2 regions of the Streptomyces sp. NPDC059009 genome follow, and region 2 is predicted to be linked to the other one. Evidence: riboswitches for the same ligand, from Rfam matches in the RefSeq annotation. Region 2 holds a riboswitch; the other holds the start of a gene.
The links. A riboswitch is a leader RNA that binds a small molecule or an ion and turns the genes downstream of it on or off. The one in region 2 is predicted to bind ZMP and ZTP.
Positions count from the first base shown of each region.

Region 1: it holds a riboswitch for ZMP and ZTP, as region 2 does, so the genes downstream of both, glyA (serine hydroxymethyltransferase) here and ACFWYM_RS18495 (bifunctional 5,10-methylenetetrahydrofolate dehydrogenase/5,10-methenyltetrahydrofolate cyclohydrolase) in region 2, are expected to answer to the same signal.

Region 1 covers NZ_JBHYJB010000040.1:77,472-81,947, reverse strand. The annotation lists gene ACFWYM_RS33415 (SAM-dependent methyltransferase) at 1-154, shown strand, start outside; gene rocD (ornithine--oxo-acid transaminase) at 167-1,369, opposite strand; ZMP/ZTP riboswitch at 1,491-1,583, shown strand; gene glyA (serine hydroxymethyltransferase) at 1,636-2,907, shown strand; gene trpS (tryptophan--tRNA ligase) at 3,012-4,025, shown strand; gene ACFWYM_RS33395 (2'-5' RNA ligase family protein) at 4,109-4,476, shown strand, end outside.
Region 2 covers NZ_JBHYJB010000017.1:3,930-8,405, reverse strand. The annotation lists gene ACFWYM_RS18500 (penicillin acylase family protein) at 1-328, shown strand, start outside; gene ACFWYM_RS18495 (bifunctional 5,10-methylenetetrahydrofolate dehydrogenase/5,10-methenyltetrahydrofolate cyclohydrolase) at 396-1,283, opposite strand; ZMP/ZTP riboswitch at 1,306-1,391, opposite strand; gene ACFWYM_RS18490 (hypothetical protein) at 1,541-1,807, shown strand; gene ACFWYM_RS18485 (acyl-CoA synthetase) at 1,896-3,461, opposite strand; gene ACFWYM_RS18480 (NAD(P)H-dependent flavin oxidoreductase) at 3,458-4,476, opposite strand, start outside.

The DNA of each region.
Region 1 (4,476 bases), on a different contig from region 2:
CACCCAGCGCACCCCCGAGCAGATCACCCGGTTCTTCGACGGCCTTGACCTCCTCGAGCCGGGCGTCGTGTCGTGCAACAAGTGGCGCGCGGACGCCGCCGAGGGGCCGCTGGAGGACGTGGCGATGTTCGGCGGCGTCGCGCGCAAACCCTGAACCGGCCCCCGGTCAGCTGAGGACGGCCCGCAGCTGGTCGAGCCCCCAGTCCAGGTCCTCCTTGCTGATCACCAGGGGCGGCGCGAGCCGGATCGTGGACCCGTGGGTGTCCTTCACCAGGACACCCCGGTCCATCAGCTTCTGCGAGATGTCCCGCCCCGTCCCGTACGCGGGGCTGATGTCGACCCCGGCCCACAGCCCGCGCCCGCGCACCGCCGTGACCTTGCCGGTGCCGGTGAGCAGCCCCAGCTCGGCGTGCAGATGCTCGCCCAACTCGGTGGCGCGGGCCTGGAATTCGCCGGTGGAGAGCATGTCGACGACCTCCAGGCCGACCGCGCAGGCGAGCGGGTTGCCGCCGAAGGTCGAGCCGTGCTCGCCGGGCTTGAAGACGCCGAGCACATCGGCGTCCGCCACCACCGCGGAGACCGGCACGACGCCGCCGCCGAGCGCCTTGCCGAGGAGGTACACGTCGGGCACCACGCCCTCGTGCTCACAGGCGAAGGTGCGCCCGGTGCGGCCGAGGCCGGACTGGATCTCGTCCGCCATGAAGAGCACGTCCCGCTCCCGCGTCAACTCCCGTACGGCCGCGAGATATCCGGGCGGCGGCACCAGGACGCCCGCCTCGCCCTGGATGGGTTCGAGGAGCACGGCCACGGTGTCCTCGTCCACCGCTGCCCGCAGCGCCTCCTCGTCCCCGTACGGGACGATCTCGAAGCCGGGGGTGTAGGGGCCGAAGTCGGCGCGCGCCTCGGGGTCGGTGGAGAAGCTGACGATGGTCGTGGTGCGGCCGTGGAAGTTGTCGGCCGCCACGACGATCTTCGCCCGCCCGTCCGGCACGCCCTTGACCCGGTAGCCCCACTTCCGCGCCGTCTTCACGGCCGTCTCGACCGCCTCGGCGCCGGTGTTCATGGGCAGCACCATCTCCTTGCCGCACAGCTCGGCCAGGCGCGTGCAGAACGCCGCGAACCGGTCGTGGTGGAAGGCCCGCGAGGTCAGCGTGACCTGGTCGAGCTGGGCCTTCGCGGCGTCGACGAGACGGCGGTTGCCGTGCCCGAAGTTGAGCGCCGAGTACCCGGCGAGCATGTCGAGGAAGCGGCGCCCCTCGACGTCGGTCATCCACGCGCCGTCGGCCGAGGAGATCACGACGGGCAGCGGGTGGTAGTTGTGGGCGCTGTGGGCTTCGGCCTGGGCGATGAGGGCTTCCGTAGCGGACACGGGGTCTCCGTTCTTCGGCACACACGGCGGATGGAGGGCGGGGCTCGTGGCCCAATTCCTATCGTCGCTCGCATCGCGGACAGGGAAACCTGCCGTACCGGCGCGCCCGTTACTGTGTTCTCACCGGCAGGGCGACTGGCGTACGGGGAACCGACCCCGAGGAAGCCCCGCCATGGGCAAGACCTTCGAGGTGCCGCCCGCCTGGGCACCCCGGGAGCACGTCACGTACGGACACGAACTGACCGCATGCCCCGGAGGCCACCACCATGACTCTCCCCTTGTCGCACCCCGCCCTCACCGCCGAGGACCCCGAGCTCGCCGGCCTCGTCGGCGCCGAGGAGCAGCTCCAGGCGGAGACGCTGCGCCTGATCCCCAGCGAGAACTACGTCTCCACGGCCGTCCTCGAAGCCACCGGCACGGTCCTGCAGAACAAGTACAGCGAGGGCTACCCGGGCCGCCGCTACTACGAGGGCCAGCAGGTCATCGACCAGGTGGAGCGGCTCGCCCAGGACCGCGCCAAGGCCGTCTTCGGCGTCGGCCACGCCAACGTCCAGCCCTACTCCGGCTCCCCGGCCAACCTCGCCGTCTACCTGGCCTTCGCCGAGCCCGGCGACACCGTGATGGGCATGGCCCTGCCGATGGGCGGCCACCTCACGCACGGCTGGGGCGTCTCGGCGACCGGCAAGTGGTTCAGGGGCGTGCAGTACGGGGTGCGTCACGACACCGGCCTGGTCGACCTGGACGAGGTGCGCGACCTCGCCCTCAAGGAGCGCCCGAAGCTGATCTTCTGCGGCGGCACCGCACTGCCCCGCACCATCGACTTCGCGGGCTTCGCGGAGATCGCCCGCGAGGCCGGGGCCGTCCTCGTCGCGGACATCGCCCACATCGCGGGCCTGGTCGCGGGCGGCGCCCACCCCTCGCCCGCCGAGCACGCCGATGTGATCTCCACGACCACCCACAAGACCCTGCGCGGCCCGCGCGGCGCCCTGCTGATGTCCCGCGAGGAGCACGCCAAGGCCATCGACAAGGCCGTCTTCCCCGGCCTCCAGGGCGGCCCGCACAACCACACCACCGCAGCGATCGCCGTCGCCCTGCACGAGGCGGCGAGGCCGGAGTTCCGCGCCTACGCGCACGCCGTCGTCGCCAACGCCAAGGCCCTCGCCGACGCCCTCCTCGCGCGCGGCTTCGACCTCGTCTCCGGCGGCACCGACAACCACCTGATCCTGATGGACCTCACGCCGAAGGACGTCCCCGGCAAGGTGGCCGCGAAGGCGCTCGACCGGGCCGGGATCGTCGTGAACTACAACACCGTCCCGTACGACCCGAGGAAGCCCTTCGACCCCTCCGGCGTCCGCATCGGCGCCCCGTCGCTCACCTCCCGGGGCCTCACCGCCGACCACATGCCGACCGTCGCCGAGTGGATCGACCGGGGCGTCACCGCAGCTCGTGCGGGTGACGAGGAGACCCTCACCAAGATCAGGGCCGAAGTGGCGGACCTGATGCGGTCGTTCCCGGCACCGGGCCTGCCCACGGACTGAGGCGTCAGCCGGGCGGGGAACAGGCGGGGAGCCGGTACGGGCCGTCCCGCACCTGTTCCGCACCTGTTCCCCACCTGTCGCAGTCACCTGAGAGAATGCTGAGCATGGCCTCTGATCGTCCTCGCGTGCTCTCCGGAATCCAGCCCACCGCAGGCTCGTTCCACCTCGGCAACTACCTCGGCGCCGTCCGCCAGTGGGTGGCGCTGCAGGAGTCCCACGACGCCTTCTACATGGTGGTGGACCTGCACGCGATCACGGTCCCGCAGGACCCGAAGGAGCTGCGCGCCAACACCCGGCTCGCGGCGGCCCAGCTCCTCGCCGCCGGGCTCGACCCGCAGCGCTGCACCCTCTTCGTGCAGAGCCACGTCCCCGAGCACGCACAGCTCGCCTGGGTCATGAACTGCCTGACGGGCTTCGGCGAGGCGTCCCGCATGACGCAGTTCAAGGACAAGGCCAGCCGGCACGGCGCGGACCGCGCCTCCGTCGGCCTGTTCACCTACCCGGTCCTCCAGGTCGCCGACATCCTCCTGTACCAGGCCGACCAGGTCCCGGTCGGCGAGGACCAGCGCCAGCACGTGGAGCTCACCCGCGACCTGGCGGAGCGCTTCAACGGCCGCTTCGGCGACACCTTCACGGTCCCGCAGCCGTACATCCTCAAGGAGACGGCGAAGATCTTCGACCTCCAGGATCCGTCGATCAAGATGAGCAAGTCGGCGTCGACGCCGAAGGGCGTGGTCAGCCTCCTCGACGAGCCGAAGGCGACCGCGAAGAAGGTCAAGAGCGCCGTCACGGACACCGGCAGCGAGATCGTCTACGACGCCGAGAACAAGCCGGGCGTCAGCAACCTCCTCTCCATCTACTCCACGCTCACGGGCACCGGTATCGCGGAACTGGAGCAGAAGTACACCGGCAAGGGCTACGGTGCGCTGAAGACGGACCTCGCCGAGGTCATGGTCGACTTCGTGACCCCGTTCCGGGACCGCACCCAGCAGTACCTGGACGACCCGGAGACGCTCGACCAGATCCTGGCCAAGGGCGCCGAGAAGGCGCGCGCCGTCGCCGCGGAGACCCTCGCCGAGACCTACGACAAGGTGGGCTTCGTGCCCGCCAAGCACTGAGCGCCCCTGCCGCCTCTGCCCAGAGGCAGCACGGCGCGGGACACCACCCCGGCACAAGCCATCACTAGGAACGGGAGTACGACGTGGGGACCGTAACGATCGGCGTCTCGATCGCGGTCCCGGAGCCTCACGGCAGCCTGCTCCAGGAGCTGCGCGCGGGCTTCGGCGACCCCGCGGCACACGGCATCCCCACCCACGTCACGCTGGTCCCGCCGACCGAGGTGGACGCCGGGGCGCTGCCCGCGGTGGAGGCGCACCTGGTCTCCGTCGCCGCGGGCGCGCGCCCCTTCCCGATGCGCCTGTCCGGCACGGGCACGTTCCGCCCGCTCTCCCCCGTCGTCTATGTCCGGGTGGTGACGGGCGGCTCGGCCTGCGCCTGGCTCCAGGAGCGGGTCCGGGACGCGTCCGGCCCGATCGTCCGTGAGCTGCAGTTCCCGTACCACCCGCACGT
Region 2 (4,476 bases):
CGGCGGGAAGCGGCTGCCCGTGCACGGCGGCACGGAGGGGCTCGGCGTCTGGAACAAGGTCGAGGCCGACTGGGACGCCCGGGGCGGCGGCTACACCGAGGTCCAGCACGGCTCCAGCCACATCCAGGCCGTCGGCTGGGACAAGGGCCGCTGCCCCGAGGCCCGCACGCTCCTGACCTACTCCCAGTCCCCGAATCCCGGCTCCGCCCACTTCAGGGACCAGACGGAGCTGTTCTCGCAGGGCCGCTGGGTGACGTCGCGGTTCTGCGAGAAGGACATCCTGAGCGACCCGGAGCTGACGGTGCAGCGGGTGCGCGAGCGCCACTGACCGACCACTCGTCCGATACGGGTATCGGCCCGCCCTCTCCCGTACCGAGAGGGCGGGCCGACTCCCGTCAGCCGAGGCCGAGTTGGCGCTGTGCGGCCTCCACCGTCTGGGCGAGGAGCACGGCGATGGTCATGGGCCCGACGCCACCGGGCACGGGCGTGATGAGGCTTGCCCGCTCCCGGGCGGCGTCGAAGTCGACGTCTCCGACATTTCCCGGGTTGTAGCCGGCGTCGATCACGACGGCGCCCGGCTTGATGTCCGCACCGGCGATGAAGCGCGGCCGGCCGACGGCGGCGAGCAGGACGTCGGCCTCGCGCACGATCGCGGAGAGGTCGGTGGTGCGGGAGTGGCAGTACGTGACAGTGGCGTCCCGGCCGAGCAGGAGCAGGCCCGCGGGCTTGCCGAGGATGGCGCTGCGCCCGACGACGACGGCGTGCTTGCCGGTCAGGTCGACGTCGTACGCGTCGAGGAGCCGCATGATCCCGCCGGGCGTGCAGGAGACGAAGCCGGGCAGGCCGAAGCCCATAGCCGCGAAGGAGTGCATGGTGACGCCGTCGACGTCCTTGGCCGGATCGATGGCCTCGAAGGCGGCGCGCTCGTCGATGTGCGGTCCGACGGGGTGCTGGAGCAGGATGCCGTGCACGTCCGGATCCGCCGACAGGGCGCCGATCGTGTCGACCAGCTCGGCGGTGCCGACGGAGGCGGGCAGGGCGACGTGCCGCGAGGTGATGCCCGCCTTCTCGCAGCGGGCGCGCTTCATCCGGACGTACGTCACCGAGGCCGGGTCCTCGCCGACCAGGACGGTCGCCAGACAGGGGGACGTACCGGTACGCCGCCTGATGTCGGCGGCGGCCTCCGCGCTCGACGCGACGATGCTCCGGGCGAGTCCGGTGCCGTCCATGAGCCGGGCCGAGCGCTGATCCGACGGCTGGGCCGACTGCTGTATGCGGGCCATGTGCCACTCCTGAGCCTCATAGGTGAGTCGCCCAGGCGCACGGCATCGGCATGGAGCCGGGCCGCTCCCCGGTGGTGCTCCACCTCAGCGCCAGTCACGGCCCGCGGCCATCGTAGTCGGCCCGGGCAACGGCCCACCCGATGGGACCTTCGCCTCATGCGCAGGACCCCGGGCGACGCGAGAATGACGGAACCGACCAACGACTCCCGGCCGGCGATCCCGGCCGGCGATCCGGCCACGAGCGGAAAGGCAGACCGGTGACCACCCCGGCCAACGGCTACACCCACTACGCGAAGCCCGCGCAGTTCCTCCTCAAGAACGAAGAGGTCCACCTGGGCGGCCACTGGTATCGGGCGAAGCGGGTCACGGTGCTGCGCGACCGGGTCAAGGTCACGTTCGACGGCGGGCACGTCCGCGAGTACGCCCCGCACGAGTCGTTCCCCGTGCGCCGCCCCGCGCAGTGGATCGCGCCGCAGCACACGGGGGTCGCGTGGGGGATGCCGGGCGGGGCGGGCCGGCGGTAGCCGGCGCCGCACTACCGGTCCTCGCCATCGGCCCTCGCCATCGGCCCTCACGGACCGGGGTGAGCCGGGCTCCCTCGCCAGGGGCGGCTCAGACGGCGCGCTCCCGTCCCTCCCAGTACGGGTCCCGCAGCCGCCTCTTGTACAGCTTGCCGTTCGGGTCGCGGGGCATCGTCTCGATGAAGTCGACGCTCTTGGGGCGCTTGTAGCCCGCGAGTTGGCTCTCGCAGTGGGCGAGTATCTCCGCCGCGAGGGCCTCCCCGGCCTCGTGTCCCTCGGCGACCTCGACGACGGCCTTGACCTGCTCGCCCCAGTCGTCGTGCGGGATGCCGAACGCGGCGGCGTCGGCGACGGCGGGGTGGGTCAGGAGTCCGGCCTCGATCTCGGCGGGGTAGATGTTGACGCCGCCCGAGATGATCATGTCGATCTTGCGGTCGCGCAGGAAGAGGTAGCCGTCCTCGTCGAGCACGCCGAGGTCGCCGACCGTGAAGAAGTCGCCGATGCGGTTCTTCTTCGTCTTGGCCTCGTCCTTGTGGTACGAGAATCCGCCGGTCCTCATCTTCATGTAGACCGTGCCCAGTTCACCGGCGGGCAGCTGGTTGCCGTCGTCGTCGTAGACCGCCAACTCGCTGATGGGCCACGCCTTTCCGACCGTGCCCGGCTTCTTCAGCCAGTCCTCGGCCGTCGCGAAGGCGCCGCCGCCCTCGCTGGCCGCGTAGTACTCCTCCACGCAGCTGCCCCACCAGTCGATCATGCCGCGCTTGACGTGGTCGGGGCAGGGCGCGGCGCCGTGGATCGCATGCCGCATCGAGGACACGTCGTAACGGTCCTTGGTCTCCTGCGGGAGGGCGAGGAGGCGGTGGAACTGGGTCGGCACCATGTGTGTGTGCGTGCACTTGTATGTGTCGATGACGCGCAGCATCTCCTCGGGCGTCCACTTGTCCATGAGGACGACGGGGTGCCCGATGTTCAGGGCGGCGCCCGCGAACTGGAGCACGGCCGTGTGGTAGAGCGGCGAGCAGACGAGGTGGACGTTGTCGTCGAACGGCTTGATGCCGAAGATGCCGAGGAAGCCGCCGAGGTACGCCTCCTCGGGGAGCTTGCCCTGCAGCGGCCTGCGGATGCCGCGGGGACGTCCCGTCGTACCGGAGGTGTAATTCATGACCCAGCCGAGGGTCCGGTCTGTGGGCGGCAACCCGCTCTGCCCGTCGAGGAGTTCGGCGTAGGGCCGGAAGGTGTCGACGGAGCCGACGGCGTAGCGGTGCGTCTCGGGCAGCCCGGCCTCGTCGGCGGCGGCCCGCGCCTGCTCGGCGAAGCGCTCGTGCGCGATCAGCACCTTGGCGCCGGAGTCGGAGACGATCCAGGCGATCTCCGGGCCGACCAGGTGGTGGTTGACGGGGACGAGGTAGAACCCGGCCTGGGAGGCGGCGAGATACGCGGCGAAGAACTCGACGCTGTTCGGCAGGACGACGGCGAACACGTCACCCTTCTCGAGACCCGCCGCCCGCAGCCCGTGCACCAGCTGGTTCACGGCGGCGTGCAGCCGTCCCGCGCTCCACTCCTCCCCGTCGGGTGCGGTCAGGACGGTGCGGTCGGGGTCGGCCGTGGCCTGGGCCCAGAAGCCGTTGGGCGGGGTCGAAGTGCTCACCGTGCTCATGCCTTGTCGCTCCTTCCGGCGATGCGGTTGACGCGGTCGATGGCGCGCTCGAAGCCACGCGTCAGGTCGTCGAAGACCGCCTGCACGCTGCGTTCGCTGTTCATCCGGCCGACGATCTGTCCGACGGGGGTGCCGAGCAGGGCGTCCACCTCGTACTTCTGGATCCGGGACACGGCCTCGGCGACGAGCAGGCCCTGCAGGGGCATCGGCAGCGTGCCGGGTCCGGCCGGGTCGTCCCAGGCGTCGGTCCATTCGGTACGCAGCTGCCGCGCGGGCTTGCCCGTGAGGGCGCGCGAGCGGACGGTGTCCCCGGAGCCCGCGGCGATCAACTTCCGGGTCAGGGCGGGCGAGTGGAGGTCGGCCTCGGTCGTGGTCAGCCAGAGCGAGCCGAGCCAGACGCCCTGTGCGCCGAGGGCGAGAGCGGCGGCGATCTGCTGTCCGCTGCCGATGCCCCCGGCGGCGAGGACCGGCAACGGGTCGACGGCCTCGACGGCTTCGGGCGTGAGCACCATGGAGGCGATCTCGCCGGTGTGCCCGCCCGCCTCGTAGCCCTGCGCCACGACGATGTCGATGCCCGCCTCCGCGTGCTTCTGCGCGTGCCGGGCGCTGCCCGCGAGCGCCGCGACGAGGACGCCGTGGTTGTGGGCGCGCTCGATGACGTCGGCGGGCGGTGAACCCAGCGCGTTGGCGAGGAGTTTGATGGGGTAGTCGAAGGCGACGTCGAGCTGGTTGCGGGCGACCTGCTCCATCCAGCCGGTGATGCGCCAGCCGGACGCCTCGCCCTCGGGGAGCTCGGGCACGCCGTGCTTGGCGAGGGTCTCCCGGACGAACTGCCGGTGCCCCTCGGGGATCATCGCCTCGACGTCGGCCTCGGAGACGCCCTCGACCTTCTTGGCGGGCATGACGACGTCGAGACCGTACGGCCTGCCGTCCGCGTGCTCCTGCATCCAGTCGAGGTCGCGGGCCAGGTCGTCGGGCGCCGTGTACCGCACCGCGCCGAGCACACCGAAGCCGC